2 regions of the Synechococcus sp. MU1617 genome follow, and region 2 is predicted to be linked to the other one. Evidence: predicted binding sites of a transcription regulator. Region 2 holds the regulator's gene; the other holds the start of a gene.

Region 1 (5,402 bases), on a different contig from region 2:
CACCTTGGAGTAGGCCTTGTCTTGCTGTCGGCAGAGGTCCTTGAAACGCTGCAGCGTCTCAGGAGCAAACTGGGCGGCAAAGGCACCGGGGCGCTGGGGCATTTGTCCCGACACAACCATACGTAGCAAGACGCTAGCCGGTGCAGAGATGCACCTCACAACCTTCATGGCCTGCAACTGACACCGCCCACCTCGAGCAGCATGTCTTGCAAAATCTAGATTTCACAAGACAGATGCAGGCATAAAAAAGAGGTCCTGCGGGACCTCTTGAAATGACTGGAATTCGAGAGATCGGGTGGTCGCTCGACCGCCCGCACTTCAATCAGTAGTCGAAGTCGCCGCCGCCCATGCCACCGGCAGGAGCTGCTTCCTTCTTCTCGGGAAGATCAGCCACGATGCACTCGGTGGTCAGCACCATGCCAGCGATGGACGCGGCATTTTGCAGACCAGAGCGGGTCACCTTGGCGGGGTCGACGATGCCGGCAGCCAGCATGTCGACATACTCGCCGGAAGCAGCGTTGAAGCCTTCGGCACCAGCGCGAGCCTTGACGTTCTCGGCCACGACAGCACCGTTGGCACCTGCATTTTCAGCGATGCGCATCAGCGGAGCGGTGAGAGCGGCAGCCACGATGTTGGCGCCGATCAGCTCCTCGCCGGAGAGGCTGGAGGCTGCCCACTGCTCCAGAGCCGGAGCCAGGTGAGCCAGGGTGGTGCCACCACCAGGAACGATGCCTTCCTCAACAGCTGCCTTGGTGGCGTTGATGGCATCTTCGAGACGGAGTTTCTTGTCCTTCATCTCGGTTTCGGTGGCTGCACCCACTTTCACCACAGCGACGCCACCGGCCAGTTTAGCCAGACGCTCCTGCAGCTTCTCCTTGTCGTAGGTGGAGTCGGTCTCGTCCATCTGCTTCTTGATCTGTTCGCAGCGGGCGCCGACAGCCGCCTCGTTGCCCTCGGCAACGATGGTGGTGGTGTCCTTGTTGATGGTGATGCGGCGGGCGGTGCCCAGCATCTCCAGCTTGGCGTTCTCCAGCTTGAGACCGGCGTCCTCGGTGATCAGCTGACCGTTGGTCAGGACAGCCATGTCTTCCAACATGGCCTTGCGGCGATCACCAAAACCAGGAGCCTTCACAGCGGCCACGTTGAGCACGCCACGCAGACGGTTCACCACCAGGGTGGCGAGGGCTTCCTTCTCGATGTCCTCGGCAATGATCAGCAGAGGCTTGCCGGTGCGGGCGATCTGCTCCAGCACAGGCACGAGATCCTGCACGAGACCGATCTTCTTGTCGGTGAGCAGGATGTAGGGCTCGTCGAGGACGGCTTCCATCCGCTCGGTGTCAGTCGCGAAATAAGGGGAGATGTAGCCCTTGTCGAAACGCATGCCCTCGGTGACCTCGAGCTCGGTCTCCATGGACTTGCCCTCTTCGAGGGAAATCACACCTTCCTTGCCAACTTTGTCCATGGCATCGGCAATCATCTTGCCGACTTCTTCGTCGTTGCCGGCAGAGATGGTGCCGACCTGGGCGATGGCGTTGCTGTCAGCGATGGGCTTGGCCATTTCCTTGATCTTGCTGACCAGGAAATCGGAAGCCTTGTCGATTCCCTTCTTCAGGGTGATGGCATTGGCACCGGCAGCCACATTGCGCAGACCCGCCTTGACCATGGCATGGGCCAAAACGGTGGCGGTGGTGGTGCCGTCACCGGCGGCGTCGTTGGTTTTGGAGGCGGCCTGACGGATCAGAGCAACACCGGTGTTCTCGATGTGGTCTTCGAGCTCGATCTCCTTGGCGATGGTGACACCGTCATTGATGATCTGAGGTGCACCGAACTTCTTCTCCAACACCACGTTGCGACCCTTGGGACCCAGAGTCACGGCGACGGCTTCACAGAGGATGTCAATGCCTTTTTCGAGAGCGCGACGGGCGTTCTCGTTGTAGATGATGCGCTTTGCCATGGAAGGCGTTTCCTAATGAAGAGGATGGGTAAGGAAGGCTGAGTTGAGACTCAAGCCGCAATTTCAGCGGGGCTGATCTCAGTTGACGACAGCCAGGATGTCCTTCTCGGACAGCAGTACGTATTCATCGCTGCCGAGCTTGATGTCGGTGCCGGCGTACTTGCTGTAGAGGACCTTGTCGCCCACACCAACTTCGGGAGCCTGACGGCTTCCGTCGTCGTTGCACTTGCCGGGGCCCACCTGAACCACTTCACCCACCTGGGGCTTTTCTTTGGCGGTGTCAGGCAGAAGGATGCCGCCGGCGGTCTTCTCTTCGGATTCAGAGACCTTGACGAACACGCGATCGCCGAGGGGTTTGACGGTCGAGACGCTGAGAGAAACAGCAGCCATGGGTATTTGCAGGAGCAGGGACAGGGCGCAATGCGCCAAGCATCGACGCGAGTTGGCACTCGATGCCGATGAGTGCCAACGTATTCAACCGACCAGCCCTCAGGCCAGACCTCCAGCTGTGCGGGTGACCGAACCGATAGGGAGCAACCACAGCAGTGGTAAGGTTGCGCCGCTCTGAATGGGTCCGAGCGCGTAGCGCCTGTTCCCGCAACTCTCCTTCCTATGGTCGCTTCTGCTCCTGCATCTGCTGGCACCAAGGGTGTGATCCGTCAGGTGATCGGCCCGGTTCTGGACGTGGAATTTCCCGCCGGGAAACTGCCCAAGATCTATAACGCCCTGCGCATTGTCGGGAAAAACCCCGCAGGCGATGACGTCGCCCTGACCGCTGAGGTTCAACAGCTTCTGGGTGATCACCGGGTTCGTGCCGTTGCCATGAGTGGCACCGACGGTCTGGTGCGCGGCATGGAAGCCGTCGACACCGGTGCACCGATTTCCGTGCCCGTGGGCGAATGCACCCTCGGCCGCATCTTCAACGTTTTGGGTGAGCCCGTCGACGAGCAGGGCCCCGTCAACACCACAACCACCGCTCCCATCCACCGGGATGCCCCCAACATCACTGAGCTTGAGACAAAGCCCAAGGTGTTCGAGACCGGCATCAAGGTGATCGACCTCCTGGCTCCCTATCGCCAGGGCGGCAAGGTCGGACTGTTCGGCGGCGCCGGTGTGGGCAAGACCGTGTTGATTCAGGAGCTGATCAACAACATCGCCAAGGAGCACGGCGGTGTGTCTGTGTTCGGTGGTGTGGGTGAACGCACCCGTGAGGGCAACGACCTCTACGAGGAATTCAAGGAATCCGGCGTGATCAACGCTGACGACCTTTCCAAGTCGAAGGTGGCCCTCTGCTACGGCCAGATGAACGAGCCCCCCGGTGCTCGTATGCGCGTGGGTCTCTCCGCTCTGACCATGGCGGAGCACTTCCGCGACGTGAACAAGCAGGACGTGCTGCTGTTTGTTGACAACATCTTCCGCTTCGTGCAGGCCGGTTCCGAGGTCTCTGCACTGCTGGGCCGCATGCCTTCTGCTGTGGGCTACCAGCCCACCCTCGGCACCGACGTGGGTGCACTGCAGGAGCGCGTTGCTTCGACCGTTGAAGGTTCGATCACCTCGATCCAGGCCGTTTACGTTCCTGCTGACGACCTGACCGACCCCGCTCCGGCCACCACCTTTGCTCACCTCGACGCCACCACGGTGCTGAACCGTGCCCTGGCCTCCAAGGGCATCTATCCCGCTGTGGATCCTCTGGATTCCACCAGCACCATGCTGCAGCCAGCTGTGGTGGGTGACGAGCACTACCGCACAGCTCGCGCCGTGCAGTCCACCCTGCAGCGCTACAAGGAACTGCAGGACATCATCGCGATTCTGGGTCTCGACGAACTGTCGGAAGACGACCGTCGCACCGTGGATCGTGCCCGCAAGGTTGAGAAATTCCTCTCCCAGCCTTTCTTCGTGGCCGAGATCTTCACCGGCATGCCCGGCAAGTACGTGAAGCTGGAGGAGACCATCGCTGGTTTCAACCAGATCCTTGCCGGTGAGCTGGACAGCCTTCCCGAAGCCGCCTTCTACCTAGTGGGCAACATCGAGGAAGTGAAAGCCAAAGCCGAGAAGATCGCCGCCGAAACCAAGTGATCACTGCGGGGGTGTGAATCACACCCCCGATCACGTTCTCGACAGTCCGTTCTCTTTTCGAACCAAGGTTCATGTCCCTCACCCTCCGCGTGCTGGCAACAGACCAGAACGTCTTTGATGGCAGCGCCGACGAGGTGATCCTGCCCAGTACCACCGGTCAACTCGGAATCCTGCCTGGCCACATCTCCCTGCTCACCGCCATCGACATTGGCGTGCTTCGGGTGCGTGCCAACGGTGCTTGGAACTCCATCGCCCTGATGGGTGGTTTCGCCGAAGTGGATGCTGATGAAGTCACCGTTCTGGTGAACAAGGCCGAACTGGGCAGCGCCATCGATGGCGCTGCCGCCGAGACCGCTTTCCAGAAAGCCGCCACCGTGGTGGCTGGCATGGAAGGCCAACCGGCTTCTCCGGAAAAGCTCAAAGCCCAGCAACAGCTGAATGAAGCTCGCGCTCGTCTTCAGGCCAGCAAAACAGCCGACTGATTCATCCAACTGTTCAACGGATGACATTCAACGCGCCAGGGGTTTCCTCCCCTGGCTTTTTTAATGGTGGTTTTTGGGTCTTTAATCAGAGCGCTAGGTGGCAGGCACAAAAAAACCTGCCCGAAGGCAGGTTTCTGTGGACAAGCTAAAAAGCGGAGCGGAATCAGGCGGTACCGCAGAAGGTGACGTCGGGGAACTTGGCCTTGGCCTCGTCGAGGCTCTTGCCTTTGCCCTCTTCCTGCCAGTAGTTGATCACCTCTGTGGCCTGGTTGAGCACTTCAACCCGCTCGTTGTCGGTGATCCAGCTCTTGCCTTCCAGCTCTGTCTTAAGGCTTTCCCAGGCATCCTCACGGGGCCAGAAAAAGTAGGAGGTGAGGGGGCTGGGGCCACCGCCAACGATCTGATCAACCGCGAGGGCCACGTTGTCAGGAAGCCAGAGGATCTTCAGCAGAAAGCGGCCCTCATCGGCCTTGGGGGTGTAACCGGAAGGCACACCATCGGCATCGATGGTGGCCGTAGCCAGAGCCGCGGCGGCGCCCTTCAGCACAGGACGACCTTCGCCCTCGGTGGCTGCAGGCTTTTCAGTGGTTTCAGCTGCCTGGGTGGCGCCTTCAGCCGCGTCGGCGGACGGAGTCGCGACCTCCTGGTCGGTAGGGGCAGCGCCTTCGGTGACCGTCATGGTGTCAGCGCTCAAGACAGAACTACAAACAACTAACCTACCAGCCGCTCCCCGTCCGACGTTCTGGGATCCCCAACCATCCTGCTGTTCGACATCGATGGTGTAATCCGCGATGTAGCAGGCAGCTACCGACGGGCCCTCCAATGCACCGTGCAGCATTACTGCGGTTGGCAGCCCAGCGCTGATGCCATCGATGCATTGAAGGCCGAAG
Region 2 (5,402 bases):
CTCCAGCTCAGAACGGGTCAGGCCCTGCTCCTGCAAACGGGCGTCCACCGCATCCCTGGCAGGGTTTTGCGGGCGGGTGGCCAGCAGCCACCCCTCGGGTTGGTCCTGCCAGAGGAGAGGGCCGTCATCGGCTTCAACAACAGCATCTGCCGCCGGCTGATCCGCCAAGTGCTGCTCAAGCACCGGAGCGAACCATTGGGCCAACGGATGGCTTTCGCTTGGATCCAACAAACGGGCTGGACTCTGCAGCTGCGCCAGCCAGCGGGCATGGCCGCCGGCCGACGCGGTCAGATCCGTGAGCCCAGGCCAGGGGTCAGTGCCAAGAGCTTGCTGGAACCCCAGCCTCCCATCCACCGCCAGGGTTGAACCCTCCGGCCGCAGTGATGCCACGAGTCCGCTCAGGTCGTCCCGTTGGGCCACCAGCTCCGGCAGCTGCAACCAATGCTCAAGGGCGTGGGGCGATGCCGTCAGCAGAGCCACGCCCTCGCCGAGCTCAGCCACCTGACGCTGCAGGCGTTGATCCCCCAGCTGATGCTGATCCGGGAGCTGCGAGACATCGAGGGCCTGCTCCAGCACGCCCCGGCCTGAGGCCACGAGAAGCAGATCATCGTCAATCAAGGCCGTGGCCAGGGGTTGGGGGTCATGCCCCACCAACGCTCCCTGGCCGCTAATCACACCGATGCCGCGATAACTGCTGATCTGGAGGTCGGTGCCCGCCAGGCTGCGGGTCTGCCAGAACCGTTGCAGAAAGCGCCGGGCGCCGTCGTTATCCCGACTGGTTAAAGCCAACACCCAACCGGCGTTGGTGTCCCCATCGATGAGGGTGAGGCTGACCTCCTCACCAAGCCAGGGCTCCAACTCAAGGCCGAACTGGAGACCCGCCAAGGCAAAGACGCCTTCGCGCCACTGCCGTGCACCATCTCGGGCATCGCGGCGTTGGGACGCAGGGGCAACGGCCTGGGCATAGGCCGGCAACCGTCCGGGATCGGCCAGCCAATGGACGGACAAATCAGCATCCCGGGGCACAAATCGGGCCGCCCGAGGCAGATGCAACGGCTGCTCTGCCAGCTGCAGGGGGCTCTGGCGGTTCATAGTCCAGAGCAGGCCAACGGCCAGCAGAAGCAGCGACAGCAGCACAGCGCCGGCAGCGCTGAGGAAGGGGCGGGCCTTCATGGGCCGGCGGTCTCGGGTCGCCTCATCTTTGTCCATCACCGCAGAATGGCGCCATGGGCCAATCCCAACAACCACAATCAATCCAAGCCTCTGAACTGCAGCAATGGCTGCAAAGCGAGCGACCTTCCCCGCAACTGGTGGATGTGCGCGAGGAGGCTGAGCTTGCGATCGCTGCCTTCCCTGGTGCGGTGCTGCACCGCCCCCTAAGCCAATCGAATGAATGGCTTGGAACACTCCAGGCCGACCTCAAACCCGATCAAGCCGTCGTGGTGGTCTGCCATGCCGGCGTGCGCAGCTACCACTTCGGCCTGTGGCTGCTGGACCAACCCTGGGGCCTTGAGGTGTGGAACCTTGAAGGAGGCATTGATGCCTGGAGCCTTCAGGTGGATCCCAGCGTTCCCCGCTACTGATGAGCAAGCCCCTGTCCCTTCGGCAAGAACAGGTGCTTCAGGCGACGGTGCACCATTACGTCGACACGATGGAGCCGGTGGGCAGCCGCACCCTGGTGCAACGCTTCGGCATCCCCGCCAGCTCCGCCACCGTTCGCTCCGCCATGGGGGCGCTTGAGCGCCGCGGACTGCTGCAGCAACCACACACGTCAGCCGGACGCGTTCCCAGCCCGATGGGATACCGGCACTACGTGGATGCGCTGCTGCCGGAACCCGGCATCGCCGTTCAACACCTGGAACGGGAGCTCACCGGACTCAGTCTTCGCTGGGCCGGTTTGGACGACCTGCTGATGCATGTGGCACGGCGGCTGACGGATTTCACTGGCCTGATGAGCCTGATCACCCAACCGCAGCAGGAGAACCGCCAACTTGAGACGATCCGTCTGGTGCCCAGCGGTGATCGACTGCTGGTGATGCTGGTGGAAGCCAATGGCCGGGCCAACCACCTGAACCTGCGCCTGCCCCACGGGGCTGAAACCGAACTCACAGCGATGGAACGTTGGGCGTCGGCACAGCTCGAGCAGGGAGACCTGAACTGGGAGGCTCTGCCCAGGCAGCTGCAAAGCAGCGGCGCTGTGCTGCGCAACGCCCTTGAACAACCGACGCCCACCAACTCCACGCAGGTGGTGGTGCATGGCCTCTCGAGGCTGGTGAGCGAACCGGAATTTGAAAGCACGTCCAGCCTTCGACCGCTGCTGGAACTGATCGACGACCAGCCTGGGACCTTGATCAGCCGCGGTGAATCCGCACGGGTATGGATCGGCGACGAACATCCGCAGCCAGCGCTGGAAGCCTGTGCCGTGGTTCAGGCCCCCTATCGCTGCAACGAGGGGCTGGGCCATGTGGCCCTGGTGGGTCCTATGCGCATGGCCTATGCCACGGCACGGGCGGCGGTGCAGCGGGTGGCCCGCCACCTCGAATTGTTGCTGGCCTGAAGCCCGAACGTCAGAGCTGATCCCCCAGCTTCTCCGCCACGGTGTTGACGTCCTTATCGCCGCGGCCGGAGCAGTTGATCACCACTTCCGTGCCATCGGCCAGGGTGGGGCAAAGCTGCTCAAGCCAGGCGAAGGCATGGGCGGTTTCCAGGGCCGGAATGATGCCCTCAAGCTCACTCACGAGCCGCAGAGCATCGAGGGCCTGTTGATCGGTGACTGCGGCGTACTCAGCACGCCCGATCTCCCGCAGGTAGCTGTGCTCCGGACCCACCCCGGGGTAATCAAGACCTGCACTGATGGAGTGGGCCTCCATCACCTGACCATCGCCGTCCTGCAGCAGCAGGCTCATGGCGCCATGCAGAACACCGGCACGACCCTCGGTGATCGTCGCGGCATGGCGCCCGGTGGCCACACCATCACCAGCGGCCTCAACACCGATCAGACGCACAGACGTGTCCTGAACAAAGGGATGGAACAGGCCCATGGCATTGGAGCCACCGCCAACGCAGGCCATCAGCACGTCGGGCAGCCGACCGAAGGCCTCCTGACACTGCTGCTTGGACTCTTCTCCGATCACGGCATGGAAATCCCGCACCAACATCGGATAGGGGTGCGGACCCGCAACGGATCCCAGGATGTAGTGGGTGGACTCAACATTGGTCACCCAGTCGCGGATGGCTTCACTGGTGGCGTCCTTGAGGGTGGCGGTGCCGGCCGTCACCGGTTGCACCGTGGCGCCCAGCAGGCGCATGCGGAACACATTGAGGGCCTGACGGCGCATGTCTTCCGCGCCCATATAGATCACGCACTCCAAACCGAAGCGGGCACAGACCGTGGCCGTGGCAACGCCATGCTGCCCCGCACCGGTTTCGGCAATGATCCTCTTCTTGCCCATGCGCAGCGCCAGCAGGGCCTGCCCCAGGGCATTGTTGATCTTGTGGGCACCGGTGTGGTTGAGGTCTTCCCGCTTCAGCCAGATGCGGGGGCCACCGTCGGCGCGGCGGTAATGGGCGGTGAGACGCTCGGCCTCATACAAGGGTGTCGCCCGGCCGACGTAGTTCTTGAGCAGGCGATTGAGCTCAGCAGTGAAGGCGGGATCATTCCAGGCCTGGGCGGCGGCTTGCTCCAGTTCCGCCAACGCCGGCATCAGGGTCTCGGGCACGTACTGGCCGCCGAAACGTCCAAAGCGACCGTGGGCTCCGGGGCGCACCGCTGGCTGCAGGCTTGAGGGATCCGGAGTGCTGGCGTTGGGGAGGGTGCTGGTCACGGATCCACGGCGGAGCGTCGGGCCAGCGTAATCAGGCGGTCACGCCATGGGGCGCCCCATGGGCGGTCATCGACAATGCAACCCGGTTGCGAGGGGATGGATGCCGAAGGGAGGTTGGCAGGAATTCAGCAGTGCCGAGAGCCTGCAGCGACCGAGCGGGGCTGCGGCGGAGCCCACAGCCAAGGCGCAGCAAATGGTGCGGGTGCAGCCCACCCGCGGTGGAAAAGGTGGCAAAACCGTGACGGTGATCCGTGGCCTAGAGCTGGATGCTGCGGGATTCAAGGCGCTGCTGAAGAAGCTCAAAACACGCATCGGCAGTGGCGGCACCGCCAAGGACGGCGTGATCGAACTGCAAGGAGATCAGGTGGATCTGACGCTCGAGCTGCTCAGCAAGGAGGGATATCGGCCGAAACGGGCTGGGGGTTAAGGGAGAATGGCCGCCACTTCATGTCGTGGCCATGACCGCCAGCCCCACCTACGGAGAACTCACTAACAAGGGTGCCTCCACCAACATCGCCTGGCATGAGGCCTCCGTGGGCCGCGACGAGCGCTCGAAGCAGCGCGGTCACCGCAGCACCATTCTTTGGTTCACCGGACTGTCCGGCTCCGGCAAGAGCACCCTGGCCAATGCCGTCAACGCGGCACTGTTTGAGCGGGGACTCGCCACCTATGTGCTGGATGGGGACAACATCCGCCACGGCCTTTGCAAAGACCTGGGCTTCTCCGATGCCGACCGTGAGGAGAACATCCGCCGCATCGGTGAAGTGGCCAAGCTGTTCCTGGATGCGGGCGTAATCGTGCTGACCGCCTTTGTGTCCCCCTTCCGTGCTGATCGAGACAAGGCCCGCGGCCTGGTGGAGGACGGCGACTTCCTCGAGGTGTTCTGCGCCGCTGATCTCGAGGTCTGCGAATCCCGCGATCCCAAGGGCCTTTACGCCAAAGCACGGGCAGGGCAAATCAAGGAATTCACTGGCATCTCCAGCCCCTATGAAGCGCCGGAAACGCCCGAACTGAAGATCGACACCGGCAAGCAGGATCTGGCCGACTCCGTGGAGCTGGTGATCAAAGCGCTCCAGGAGCGTGGGGTGATTCCGGCGGCCTGAGTTCGCCGTCGCCAGCCCTGGCGGCATCCGCCAGGGTTTTTATGCAACTGGCCACCGGCACCGCCAACAGCAGTCCCAACAGATCCCCCACGCCATAGATCGCGCCCACCCGGGCGCCAATGGGCAAGGCAATCAGCAACCAGGCCGGTTGCAAACCCACGATGCTGCCCATCAGTCGCGGTTGGATCACCTGATCGACGATCTGACCGACGACTATCGCCGCGGCGAGCAGCTCAAGGCCTGTGCGCGGATCCTGCAGCCCCAGCACGGCACTCACGGAAACAATTGTGATCGCACTGGCGTAGGGAATCAGCGTTGTGAAGCCGATCAGCACGGCGAACAACACGCCATAGGGAATCTCCAGCACGGTGAACACCACCAGTTGTCCAGCGCTGAGGATCAGGGCCAACACCACCTGGCCTGCGAAGTAGCCGCGGAATGTGCGATCCAGTGTCGAGCCCACCAGTCCACGCCA

The links. Region 2 encodes HrcA, which represses chaperone genes, less so after heat shock. Its sites were predicted from a motif close to TTAGCACTCNNNNNNNNNGAGTGCTAA; they were not measured.
Region 1: a site for HrcA is predicted at 2,397-2,423, ahead of groES (co-chaperone GroES). Genes of this name have one in related genera too.

What each region holds. Positions count from the first base shown of each region.
Region 1 covers NZ_VTLB01000003.1:129,001-134,402, reverse strand. The annotation lists gene FZZ90_RS07875 (hypothetical protein) at 1-168, opposite strand, end outside; gene groL (chaperonin GroEL) at 323-1,954, opposite strand; gene groES (co-chaperone GroES) at 2,033-2,344, opposite strand; gene atpD (F0F1 ATP synthase subunit beta) at 2,567-4,030, shown strand; gene atpC (ATP synthase F1 subunit epsilon) at 4,102-4,512, shown strand; gene FZZ90_RS07850 (30S ribosomal protein PSRP-3) at 4,676-5,191, opposite strand; gene FZZ90_RS07845 (TIGR01548 family HAD-type hydrolase) at 5,255-5,402, shown strand, end outside.
Region 2 covers NZ_VTLB01000002.1:35,651-41,052, forward strand. The annotation lists gene FZZ90_RS04085 (DUF3352 domain-containing protein) at 1-1,209, opposite strand, end outside; gene FZZ90_RS04090 (rhodanese-like domain-containing protein) at 1,227-1,583, shown strand; gene hrcA (heat-inducible transcriptional repressor HrcA) at 1,583-2,557, shown strand; gene trpB (tryptophan synthase subunit beta) at 2,568-3,824, opposite strand; gene FZZ90_RS04105 (translation initiation factor) at 3,925-4,251, shown strand; gene cysC (adenylyl-sulfate kinase) at 4,283-4,927, shown strand; gene FZZ90_RS04115 (AI-2E family transporter) at 4,887-5,402, opposite strand, start outside.